4 regions of the Vreelandella indica genome follow, and region 3 is predicted to be linked to each of the others. Evidence: predicted binding sites of a transcription regulator. Region 3 holds the regulator's gene; each other region holds the start of a gene.
The links. The regulator PhoB, encoded in region 3, activates phosphate uptake and scavenging genes when phosphate is short. The targets are predictions, from matches to a motif close to TGTCATANNNNTGTCANA.
Positions count from the first base shown of each region.

Region 1: V8L71_RS13930 (DUF6482 family protein) is a predicted target of PhoB. The motif match lies at 2,052-2,069, and genes of this name have one in related genera.
Region 2: phnC (phosphonate ABC transporter ATP-binding protein) is a predicted target of PhoB. The motif match lies at 1,104-1,121, and genes of this name have one in related genera.
Region 4: V8L71_RS09650 (PhoX family protein) is a predicted target of PhoB. The motif match lies at 1,129-1,146, and genes of this name have one in related genera.

Region 1 is NZ_JBANSO010000019.1:61,753-64,878, reverse strand. It holds partial or broken gene V8L71_RS13940 (cryptochrome/photolyase family protein) at 1-1,205, shown strand, start outside; gene V8L71_RS13935 (thiol-disulfide oxidoreductase DCC family protein) at 1,215-1,613, shown strand; gene V8L71_RS13930 (DUF6482 family protein) at 1,651-1,953, opposite strand; gene V8L71_RS13925 (hypothetical protein) at 2,197-2,490, opposite strand; gene dnaB (replicative DNA helicase) at 2,613-3,126, opposite strand, start outside.
Region 2 is NZ_JBANSO010000012.1:17,413-20,538, forward strand. It holds gene V8L71_RS09980 (methyl-accepting chemotaxis protein) at 1-886, opposite strand, end outside; gene phnC (phosphonate ABC transporter ATP-binding protein) at 1,188-2,033, shown strand; gene phnD (phosphate/phosphite/phosphonate ABC transporter substrate-binding protein) at 2,030-2,899, shown strand; gene phnE (phosphonate ABC transporter, permease protein PhnE) at 2,909-3,126, shown strand, end outside.
Region 3 is NZ_JBANSO010000023.1:29,601-32,726, forward strand. It holds gene V8L71_RS15405 (chorismate--pyruvate lyase family protein) at 1-579, shown strand, start outside; gene ubiA (4-hydroxybenzoate octaprenyltransferase) at 615-1,505, shown strand; gene phoB (phosphate regulon transcriptional regulator PhoB) at 1,615-2,304, shown strand; gene phoR (phosphate regulon sensor histidine kinase PhoR) at 2,307-3,126, shown strand, end outside.
Region 4 is NZ_JBANSO010000011.1:84,504-87,629, forward strand. It holds gene mgtE (magnesium transporter) at 1-277, opposite strand, end outside; gene V8L71_RS09645 (YbaN family protein) at 637-1,011, opposite strand; gene V8L71_RS09650 (PhoX family protein) at 1,210-3,126, shown strand, end outside.

The DNA of each region.
Region 1 (3,126 bases), on a different contig from region 3:
GATGAGCGTTTTTTTACGACGCCAGCGATTTTAGCCAGTGGGCAAGTGGCCGCAAACAGTTAAGACTTGAGTATTTTTACCGTGAACAGCGCAAGCGGACCGGATTCCTGATGGAGGGCGATGAGCCTGCTGGCGGCAAGTGGAATTATGATCACGATAATCACCAGCCCATCAAGTCAGCGCTTGAGTTTCCTGAGCTGCCACAACACCGCCAAGACAAGCTTACCCAAGACGCTCTGGCCGATGCGGAACGCCACTTTAGTGATCATATGGGCACACTGACGAACTTTAACCTTCCGGTGACCCGTAAGCAGGCATTAGTGGATCTTAAGCACTTTATGCAGCATGGATTGGCTCAGTTTGGCCGCTATCAGGATGCCATCAGCGATTCCGCACCCTATTTGTATCACTCGCGACTCTCTGCCGCGATGAACATCGGCCTACTGTCTCCTCATGAGGTTTGCGAAGCCGCCGAGCAGTGTTATTACGCAGGTGATGCCCCGATTAATGCAGTTGAAGGCTTTATCCGTCAAATTCTTGGCTGGCGCGAGTATGTACGTGGGCTCTACTGGACACAGATGCCCAGCTACAAAAGCACCAACCAACTCGGCTTTACGCGTGAACTGCCAACCTTTTATTGGGATGCGAATACCGATATGCGCTGCCTGCAGCGCGCTATTCAAATGACCATCGACAATAGCTACGCCCACCATATTCAACGACTCATGGTCACGGGCAACTTTGCCCTCCTTTGTGGCGTCAAACCGGAAGCTCTGTGCGATTGGTACTTAGCGGTCTACGCCGATGCCAGCGAGTGGGTGGAACTGCCTAATACGCTAGGAATGGTGCTCCATGCCGATGGTGGCTTGATGGGCTCTAAGCCCTACTGCGCCTCGGGTAAATATATCGACAAAATGTCGGATCACTGCCAGCACTGCCGCTACTCGCCAAAACAGGTTACTGGGCCTAATGCCTGCCCTTTCAACAGCCTTTATTGGCATTTCCTTGAAACTAATGCGGAGCGATTAAATAAAAACCCGCGAATGAAACTAATCTACGGCTCCCTAGGGCGCATGAACGATGAGAAGCGTGAGGCTATTCGCCAGCAGGCCGAACACTTTTTAGCACAACTGGAAACATCGCCGAGCTACGGGCAAACCTGCCACACCGCTGGCTATGCAATATCCACAACCGAACGCCAATAAGGAATAACAATGAGCCGCTACTCACCACTGAAGGCATCGCTCCCTGTTACGCTGTTTCATGACGGTCACTGCCCTTTTTGTCAGCAAGAAGTGGCATGGCTTAAAAAGCATCGTCACCAGGAACGCATCGCACTGGTAGATATCCAGGCCAGTGACTTTAACGCTCAGGCGTACGGGCAGGAATTTAATGCGATGATGGGCCAACTACATCTACAAGATAGCCAAGGAGAGTGGTATATCGGGATGGATGCCAGCCGTGCCCTCTATGCAGTGTTGGGCTACCGGCGGCTGGTGAAGATTTCATGCTTACCGGGTGTACGCGGCGTGATGAATGCCGGTTACCGTTATTTTGCCCGTCGTCGAATACGAATCGGGCGGTGGTGGGAAAAGCGTAAAGCTAAGAGTTAACGATTTATACGTGAAGCGTTTGGGTTAGCGCGTAAACTTAAAATACTAACGGCATACGCGATGTAAGCGGCTCGCTGTAATGAGCGTCACGACCAATTACTTCATCGTGCGGCACGTGCTGTACTAAGTAAGCGCGGTGAATGCCAGCCCGTTTGAGTTCCATATAGGCATCATCCAGCGAGCGAAATAGCATTGGCTTAGAACGCTGCATCAGCATATGGCGCTCGCCTTCAACATCTTCCAGCTCAACCTGATAAAAACGGCTACCCGAATGGGTAATCACGCGAATTTCAAAGTTGTCGTGGCTGGCGACAAACTGCTTAAGATCCTTCAGTTCCATGGTTCCCTCCTGTTATTTGTCTATGTCATCAAGTATGGCATCAGATATGGCATCAGGGCACAGCATGACTGCACCCTATGACGTTCCTGTTGCCCTGTTGTTGCAGTGTTGTGACATCCATTAAAAGATAGACTCACAATAGTGGGTTATTCAACAACTGATTTCTTAACCACTAATTTTCAACTGCATTCGAGGGCAATAGCGCAAGAGAGTTCCTGACCGAAGCGTCAAGAAGTCGTTATTTTACTGGTATTCAGAAGGGTCGATGGCTTTGCCAAGTGAATTACGGTCAATCCAGTTGCCGCCTTTGGTCTCTTTGTAGCGAAACACGACCTTATCCCCCACCTTAACGGGCAGCTCTCCATCTTCGGTTTGATAGCTGTACTTTTCTCCCTCCACGACCAAATGGTAGCGATAAAGATCTGGCATACCTAACCACTCTTTGAAAGGCCCTTCACGCTCAAGTGCTTCAAGCTCACCGCGACCTTCTAGCTTAGGAAGACGCTGCCGATTACCGCGCCGAAATCCACCTGCCATTTGCTACTCCCGTTTATTTGCATATCATGGGTGGGGCATTATACGAGCTCGCTCCCCATCCTCAAGTGACTCATCACAAAGCTGGCTTTGAAGCCGGTCCTCCCAAACCAGCCTGTAAAAACCTAGTCGCCGAATGCTTGACCGTAGCTATCCGGGGCCAAATCCTCGAAGCGGGTATATTTACCGATAAACGCCATGTGAACGGTGCCGATCGGGCCGTTACGCTGCTTACCAATAATTAACTCCGCGATACCTTGGTTATCGGGGTTATCTGGATTATAGACTTCATCGCGATAAACGAAGGCAATGACGTCCGCGTCCTGCTCAATGGCGCCCGACTCACGCAAATCCGACATGACTGGCCGTTTATTCGGACGCTGCTCCAACGAACGGTTCAACTGGGAAAGTGCCACTACTGGACAATTAAACTCTTTCGCCAAGCCCTTCAATGAGCGCGAAATCTCGGAAATTTCACCGGTGCGGTTTTCGCTAAAGCCGGGGATCTGCATTAATTGAAGGTAATCGATCATCACCAGTGCAATATTGCCATGCTCACGCACCACCCGGCGCAACCGTGAGCGCATCTCATTAGGCGATAAGGCCGCGGTATCATCAATAAACAGCTGTTTGTCTTTG
Region 2 (3,126 bases), on a different contig from region 3:
CCTGCTCCTGCGTCCGGCGGCTGAGATCATCAGTGCCTAGCACGATTTCGTCGGCGGCTACATTTACGGACTCAGCGTTATTACGAACGGACATGACCACCTGCGAGAACTTGGTTTCCATGCTCTTTAACGCTCTGAGCATCACACCAAACTCATCCTTGGCTGAAGCGTCGACGTCGTTATCGAGCCTGCCTTCAGCCATGGCGTTGGCAAGTGCTTGCGCCTTGCCCAGCGGTGTCATGATGCCGCGAACCAACCATATTGAGAGCAGAATGCCGAAGATGATCGCCGCCACCATAACGCCTGTAACGAAGTTGCGCGTCCAAATATAGTCGCTTGATGACTGCTGGTTATTGGCGGCGGCTTGGGCGCTGTTAAGGTCGATAAGGCCCTGAATCGCCGTGAGCACTTTAGGGTATTCAGCACGTAGCGTGGTGGTGGCTATCTCTCTGGCGGCGTCATAATCATTGCCAATCATTGCCGCGTTAATATCGTCAATACCGGCACGCAGACTGGCTAGCGACACGATAAAGCTTTCGGCTACCGCACGCTCTTGATCACCAGAAACACGCTCAGGGAAGTAATCATTCCAGGCGGCGTCGATAATGGCATCGTTTTCCGCAACCTCTTGTTTCGTTGTTATAGCAGATGCCGGGGTTCGATCGCGCTGCTCGGCCGTTATCTTAACCCGGTTGCCGAGCAGTGCTTGGTTGACCTTAATAAGATCACCCAAGGTGAGTAAGTTCCCCTCATAAGTCCTGTTGAGGGCATCGTTGGTTTTGCTGAGACTGTAGAGACCGATAATACCGACAACAATTAACATCAAGATACACGCGCCTAAACTCACGGCAAGCCGCAGTTTAACGCTTCGATTCAGAAGTAGCATGGGGGATCTCGTGAAAGCCCGCAGCGCGTTGCATTGGGCAGGTGGAAGCCATCTCGGTAACTTCAAGCGTTTAGACCCAACGCATCTTGATACCAAGCAAAATGCATTATCGGCACGCGCACAGAAACATTAAATTTTTTTAACTTATAAAGCGCCAATTTCTTATGTCATTACATGCTACCCGCCCCCTTTGATGGTCATTAACTTATCATCTGCATGACACAGCTTTGTCACCTAGGAGCGCTAACGTTGCATTGTGAGTCACAATCAAGTGAGCTCATACATTGCAGAAGGTGATCCAATGGAGCCTGTTCAATCCTCTGACTTAATGCTCCGCATCGAGAAAATGGGGGTGACATATCCTGGGAATGTTCTCGCACTCCGACCCACCACCGTTGATTTCCACAAAGGGGAGTTTACGGTTCTACTCGGTCTTTCCGGTGCAGGTAAATCTACGTTACTGCGCTCCCTCAACCACTTGGTGCGGCCCAGCACCGGCAAAGTGATATCGGCTGAACTAGGTGCACTCGAAACCATTACTACGGTACGCCGCCATCGGTGCAAAACCGCCATGGTTTTCCAGCACCATCAGCTCATTGAACGCCACACTGCGCTCCAGAATGTGCTGATGGGTCGGCTTGCTTACCACAGCACCTGGCGCAGTTTGTTTCCGCTACCCAGGCAGGAACAGGAGCTTGCCCTGCACTGCCTGGATCGCGTAGGCCTGGCTGAGAAGGCGCTTACCAGGGTCGATCAGCTTTCCGGAGGGCAGCAGCAACGCGTGGGCATTGCGCGTGCCTTGGCGCAGCAGCCCGCCATGATCCTGGCGGACGAGCCAGTGGCCAGCCTTGACCCGGCAACCTCTGAGCGAGTGCTTACATTACTGCGAGACATCTGCCGTGAAGATGGTATTACCGCCATTATTTCACTGCACCAGCTGGAATATGCCCAGCGGTTTGCTGACCGCATTATTGGTTTAGCGAATGCCCAAATCGTTTTCGATGCAGCCCCGGCACAGTTACAGCAATGCCACCTGGATGAGATTTACCACGGTGCGCCAGGGGTTTTGCCCGAAGCCGATGAAACCACCAACCCCACCCCTCAATCCGCGAATACCCCTTCGATAAAACTGGAGATTGCACAATGAAACCGCTATTCAGCTTTTTCTTCGCTATCTGTCTTATGGCTGGAATGACCGTGTCGGCCTCAGCTGCGGATTCTGATCCAAATCCAGACCTGTTAAAAGTCGCGCTGCTCCCTGATGAAAACGCTTCTGAACTGATCAAACGCAACCAGCCATTGAAAGACTATCTTGAAAGCACGCTTGGCAAAGAAATTGAGCTAATCGTCACTACAGATTACTCCTCCATGATCGAAGCCATGCGCTTTGGTCGCATCGACCTCGCCTACTTCGGACCCCTCTCCTATGTGATGGCAAAAAGCAAAAGCGAGATCGAGCCCTTTGCGGCCATGATTGTAGATGGCAAGCCCACCTACCGCTCCATCATCATTGCCAATGTCGATTCCGGCGTTGAGTCCTATGCCGATATCGAGGGCATGAAGATGGCCTATGGCGACCGAGCCTCCACTTCAAGCCACCTGATTCCCAAAACCGTGTTGCTTGAATCGGCTGGTTTGGAAGCAGGCGAAGACTATGAAGCCCATTTCGTTGGCTCCCATGATGCCGTGGCGGTGAACGTTGCCAATGGTAATGCAGATGCTGGGGGACTATCGGAAGTGATCTTTGAACATGTGATGGACCGCGGCCTGATAGATCGCAGCAAGGTTAGGGTGTTGGGTCACAGTGGGGAGTATCCGCAGTACCCCTGGGCGATGCGTTCCAACTTGAACCCGGAACTCAAGCAGGAGATACAAGACGCTTTCATTAGCATTGATGATGAAGAAATCCTGAGCAACCTAAAAGCCGAAGGTTTCGCCGTTATCACTGACGCCGATTACGATGTGATCCGGGAAATGGGTAGTCTGCTCGACCTTGACTTCGCCAAGATGTAAGGGGGCATTATGAATCAGACCAAAACGGATCCGCCGGCCCTTTCATCATTCTCTCCTGACGCGGTGCTGGCCGAACACGCGCGCGGCTGGCGGAGTAAGCTCTTCCAAGTGGGCTCGTTACTGGCAGTGGTTCTCCTGGCGAGTTGGTACGTGGACTTGCTGGATTTTCGCACCCTAGCCAACGGGGTTCCTGCCATCGCCACCCTGCTGGGTGAATCGCTACCGCC
Region 3 (3,126 bases):
GCCCTGGAGAACTTGGTGACGCCTGCAGCTTTTCGGCAAACTCCTCACTTTTCGCGCTGGCGCCCCGTTGATGCGGCGCGACCTGCCATGAGTACTTCCTGGTGGCAGTGGGTTGCTTCAACCGACTCATTAACTGCTCGCTTAATCGCCGCAGGAGGTGAAAAGCAGTTTCGCGTTCGACTGCTACGCCAGGGCGTAGGCTGGCCGCGAGAGGATGAGGCACGGGCGTTGGGCATTGCTCCCAAACGCTACGCATGGCTGCGTGAAGTAGCGCTGTGCTTGGATGAAACGCCGTGGGTGGTGGCGCGCTCCGTCGCCCCGCTCACGCAGTTAAAGGGCCAGCGTTTGGAAGGGTTAGGTGAGCGCTCGCTCGGCAGTTGGTTATTTCGCCAGCCCGGTTTAATTCGCGGGCCGCTTGAGGCCACTACCCAATCCCCCTTATTTGCTCGTATGAACGGTATCGAGAGTGACTGTACCTGGGGCCGACGTTCAGTGTTTTATCACGGCGGGCTGTCGTTGTTGGTGCAGGAGTATTTTTTGCGTGCGATGGCGGATGACCTTGATCTGCCATCGCGCTAGGCTAGCGCCTGCATCTTATTTTTCGTGAGGTAAGCATGGATCGTTCACTGTTGCGGCCGAAGGGATGGGCTCGCGTGGCAGATTTTATACAGCTGATGCGTTTGGATCGACCCATTGGCACGTGGCTGTTGATGTGGCCGACGCTTTGGGCGCTGTGGATTGCCGCTGAAGGGGTACCCGGCCGTGATGTACTGCTGATTTTTGTGGCCGGTGTTTACGTCATGCGCGCGGCTGGCTGCGTGGTGAACGATTATGCAGATCGCCATTTCGATGGCCATGTGAAACGCACTAAGCATCGCCCGCTCGCCACAGGTCGAATCAGCGAAACCGAGGCTCAATTGCTGTTTATTGGTTTGGTGGCCGCAGCGTTTATTCTGGTGCTACTGACTAATTGGTTTACGGTGCTGCTCTCGTTGGGTGGGGTATTTCTGGCAGTTATTTACCCGTTCATGAAGCGTTATACCCATTTTCCCCAGGTGGTGCTGGGGGCGGCATTCTCATGGGCAATTCCAATGGCCTTTGGCGCCGTGCTGGGCCATGTGCCGTTGGAAGCGTGGCTGCTTTTCTGTGCAAACGTGCTATGGACGGTGGCGTACGACACGCAATACGCCATGGTCGATCGCGACGATGATTTAAAAATTGGCATTAAATCGACAGCCGTGCTGTTTGGCGACGCGGATCGCCTGATAATCGGCCTACTCCAGGTAGCCACCCTGGGGTTGCTGGCATGGGTAGGCTGGCGGGTCGGGTTAGGTGGGTTCTTTTGGCTAGGGCTCGCTGCAATGGCGGCAACTTTCCTGCATCAGCAGCGCTTAATTCGTTATCAGGAGCGGGATCTTTGTTTCCAGGCGTTTCTGAATAATCACTGGTCGGGGCTGCTGATTTTTGCTGGTATTGCGCTAAGTTGGTGGCCTGCGGCGGGTTAGTAACTGCCATTGTCATGTAACTGTCATCAAGTCATGGTGTTATCGTCACTGACATGTCATTGAACTGTTTTCTTTGAACTGGCTTTTTTGCACACCGTGAGGCTCTGGTATGACCGCCAAAACCGTTCTGATTGTCGATGATGAATCGTCGATTCGCGAGATGATCGCGGTAGCGCTGGAAATGGCTGACTACCGTGTGCTCGAAGCAGATAACGCCCAGGATGCTCATGCCATGGTGGTTGACCACCAACCTGATTTATTGCTGCTTGACTGGATGATGCCTGGCACCAGCGGTATTGAACTGGCTAGGCGGTTGAAGCGCGAAGAAGCCACCGCCGAGATCCCCATTATTATGCTCACCGCTAAAGGCGAAGAGGATAATAAGATCCAAGGGCTAGAAGCCGGTGCCGATGACTATATCACCAAGCCCTTTTCGCCCCGCGAATTGGTGGCACGGTTAAAAGCAGTGCTGCGCCGCGCGACGCCGCGTGGCGTTGAAGATCCGATTGAGATTAATGGCCTGCTGCTTGATCCGGTAAGTCACCGGGTAAGCGCACACGGCAAAGCGTTGGAAATGGGGCCGACCGAGTATCGTCTTCTGCAGTTTTTTATGACCCATCAAGAGCGCGCTTACACACGTAGCCAACTGCTTGACCAAGTTTGGGGTGGCAACGTGTATGTCGAGGAGCGTACTGTCGATGTGCATATTCGACGCTTACGAAAAGCGCTGGGCGATGTGCATCAAAACCTGATTCAAACGGTTCGGGGTACCGGATACCGTTTCTCTGCACGGGTGTAAATGTGCGCCTATGGAGCCGTGAACTGTGGCGTCTAGCGTGGCTGGCCACACTGGGTACTTGCTTAGGCTGGTTATTGGGCTCAGCAGGGCTAGGGCTTGCGGCAGGGCTTGCAGTATGTCTGTTTTATCACTTGCGGCAGCTACGCGAACTTTATTTATGGCTAACCCTACATCCTCACGATGAGCCGCCTGCCGCTCACGGTATGTGGGGTGAATTGTTTGATCGTTTATACCGCTATCAGAAAAGCCAGCGTATAACGCAAAGTCGGCTGCGTGCTACTTTGGCCCGTATTCAAGAGTCGTCTGAAGCGATGCGTGACAGTGTGGTCATGCTCGACCGCCACGGTGATCTAGAGTGGTGGAACAGCGCTGCAACGAACATGCTAGGGCTACAAACTGCCCATGATCGTGGTCAGCACATTACCAACCTACTGCGCGAGCCAAGTTTCATCCGCTACTTCAATGCGCGGGAGTATGGCGAGCCGTTAACGCTGACATCGCCGATTGACGAGCGTCGAATCCTGCAGTATCAAATTACCCTGTACGGTGACGATGAACGGCTGGTAATGGCCCGGGATATCACGCGCTTGCACCGCCTGGAACAGATGCGGCGCGACTTTGTTGCCAATGTCTCTCACGAGCTGCGCACGCCGCTAACCGTCCTTTCCGGCTATCTGGAAACCTACAGTGATATTGCTGATCAGTTGCCTCCGCGTTTGGGCAAAAGCATCAACCAGATGCAGGAACAGACGCAGCGAATGCAAAACCTGGTCAATGATCTATTGCTGCTCTCCCGGTTGGAAATCGACCAGGGGGGGAAAG
Region 4 (3,126 bases), on a different contig from region 3:
CGATCTGTTCGACATCGCTGGCAGAAAGATCCTCAATATAGTCAGCGCGAATACCCTCATCGACTTCTGCTAGGACTTCACCAAGCACGTCGTCCGGAATGTAGTCCCAAAGTAAATCACGGGTTTTAGCGGGGAACGACTCAAGCGTGCGCGCAATCGCTAATATATCGAGCTCTGTGAATAGCTCTTTGAGGGCAGCGGTATCTTCTTCATCTAATAACTTTTGAAGATACAGCAGTTGCTCCTCGGTATTGGTATATTTTTCATCATCGCGCATAGAGTCCATCCTTATAAACACTCATTTTTAACACAACCACTTGAAAGCTCGTGATGGCTCACCATGGATCTTATCGGCAGGCTTGGTTGAAAGCCATCCCGGCTTTTTTGCACGGCATTTTCTGCGTCGGGAGGCGTTGAGTTCTGATATGCGGCAAGGGCGAGGAAGGTAGGGACGAGGATGGCAGTGACAAAGATAGCAGAGAGTAGTGACAGGCTTCAGAAGCTGGGATACCGCCTAGTTGAGCCTTTCATCCCCACTAGCTTAGCCGTATCGCGGGCGATACGCAGTATTTGCTCGTGACCATTGGGGGCTACGGGAAGTGGTCTCGACCCATCAGGTGCCGATTTAGTGATGTGTTAAGGCGAAGAAGAGGGCTCAGGACGGGTAGCTAACCACAGAGCGATCATTATAAGGAAAGCGACCACACCCCAGCGCAGCCAGCCCTGGTCGAGTGACCAGACCACGATCAATGCACTCAACGCGATCATGCTGACGGCTGCGAGCTTGGCACGCCGGGGAATGGCGCGCTCTTGCTCCCAGGTGATCAGCAATGGCCCGACATAGTGGCGGGAGCGGATCCAGACTTCAAAGCGCGGTGAGCCTTTGGAGGCACAGTAAACAGCGATCAGCATAAAAATAGTGGTGGGCATTAGCGGTAAAAAAATACCCACCAGCCCCAGGCTGAAACTAATAGCCGCCAACGCCACCCATATGATGCTGATCAGTCTCATCCTTGCTCCCGATTGGCTCGCTGTTACTCAGTGCATTGCATTATGTGTTAATAAGTATGGTCTTATATCACGGCTTCGCCATGCAGGTGGTTAGTCTTCATATAAATGCAGACACTCCGTCATCGTCCTGTCATTTAGCCTCTTTAGTGTCTCCTAACGTTCAATCGTTGGCATACAAACGATCAGGGGGAGACCACCATGAGTAAAGAGATCGAAGATCATCGCCTGTTTAACCGCAGTAGCAATCAGCCTTTTGCTGAGGTATTAGCGCGGCACGTATCCCGACGTGATGTGATGCGCGGCGGCTTGGGAGTCGCTGCTGCCTCGATGCTCAGTTTTGGTGGCGCTGCCCAGGCGTTGGCTTCCAGTGGTGCGCAGAAAACACCCCTGACGCTCGCCTTTGAAGCGGTACGCGGATCCCTTACCGAAGCGATTGTGGTGCCGGAAGGCTATGTGGCCCAGGTGTTGGTGCCTTGGGGCACGCCATTGAGCACAGGCGATGCGTGGCAGGCCGACCAAACCATGACACCTGAGCGGCAGGCGGAAAGTGTCGGCATGCACCATGATGGCATGGCCGGTTTTGCCTTGGACGCCGACAACGCCTCGCGTCGTTTCGTGCTGGCGCTCAATAACGAATATATCGACCAAGCCGCACTATGGGCACCTCAGGGCGGCCCCACCAATGCCGAAGAGGGCCAGCGGCCAGCAGATGAGTCGCGCACCGAGATCAACGCTCACGGTGTCACGCTTGTCGAAGTCGAAAAAGACGCCAATGGCCAATGGTCGCATGTGCCGGGGTCGCGCTATAACCGCCGCTTCACCAGCGCAACGGTGATGGAGCTTTCCGGGCCCGTGGCTGGCAGTGACTACGTCAAGACACAGTTCTCTCCGACAGGCATGCAAACCCGCGGCACGAACAATAATTGCGGTAATGGGGTAACCCCCTGGGGAACCTATATTGCCTGTGAAGAGAACTGGCCCGATATCTTCGTCAATCGTGGCGAACGCTTTCAGGACGACGCCCGCATCGGCATCCCCACGGACAAAAGCCGCTATGGTTGGGACACATCCGCAGGCGATGCCTCCGAGGAGAATGGTGAGTTCGCCCGCTTTGATATCACCCCACGTAGCGAGCGGGCGGAGGATGATTATCGCAACGAGGCACGCACCTTCGGCTATCAGGTGGAGGTTGATCCCTATAGCGGAGTGCGGGCCGTCAAGCGGACAGCGCTTGGGCGTTTCCGCCATGAAGGATGCTGGTTAGGCAAGCTGGAAGCCGGTCAGCCGGTGGTCTACTACTCGGGACACGATGCCCGCAACGAGTATGTGTATAAATACGTCTCCGACGCTGCCTGGGATCCCGCCGATGCCAATCGCCCCGGCGAAGCGTATGACCGTCTTGTCATCGGCAGCAAATACCTGGACAACGGCACGCTGTTCGTGGCGCGTTTCCATGCTGATGGCAGCGGTGAATGGCTGCCGCTAACACCCAGTGCTCAAACGCGTGATGGCCGCACATTGGCCGCGGCGCTGGGGCTTGCCAGCGATGATCAAGCAGGCATTATCATCAATACCTGTGACGCGGCGGATTTGTTGGGCGCCACACCGATGGATCGTCTTGAGTGGGCCTCTGTTGACCCTGCCTCAGGCGATGTCTATCTCACGCTAACCAATAATAGCCAGCGCACCGCTGAGGACTCCACGCCGACGTACACGAACGACGGCGAGCGTCTTGAGCAGAATGGCGTCGGTTACGATCTGGCACCGACCAACGCGGCCAATCCACGTGCCAATAATGAGGCGGGACACATCATCCGCTGGCGTGAAAGTCGTCTGCCGAATGCCTTTACCTGGGAGGTTTTCGTGTTTGGTGCGGCGACCGATGATGCGGATAACCACTCTGGCCTGACGGAAATGAACCAGTTTGCCAGCCCCGACGGGCTATGGTTCGACGAGCGCGGCGATGGGCAGGGTATTCTCTGGATCCAGACGGATAACGGCTATGAAGGTATCACCGAGTACACCAACGACCAGTTGCTTGCGGTCGTGCCTAACGGTCTCGATGATATTCAAGGCACCGGACCCGTCATTAACAGTAGCAACCAGCAGCAGCTC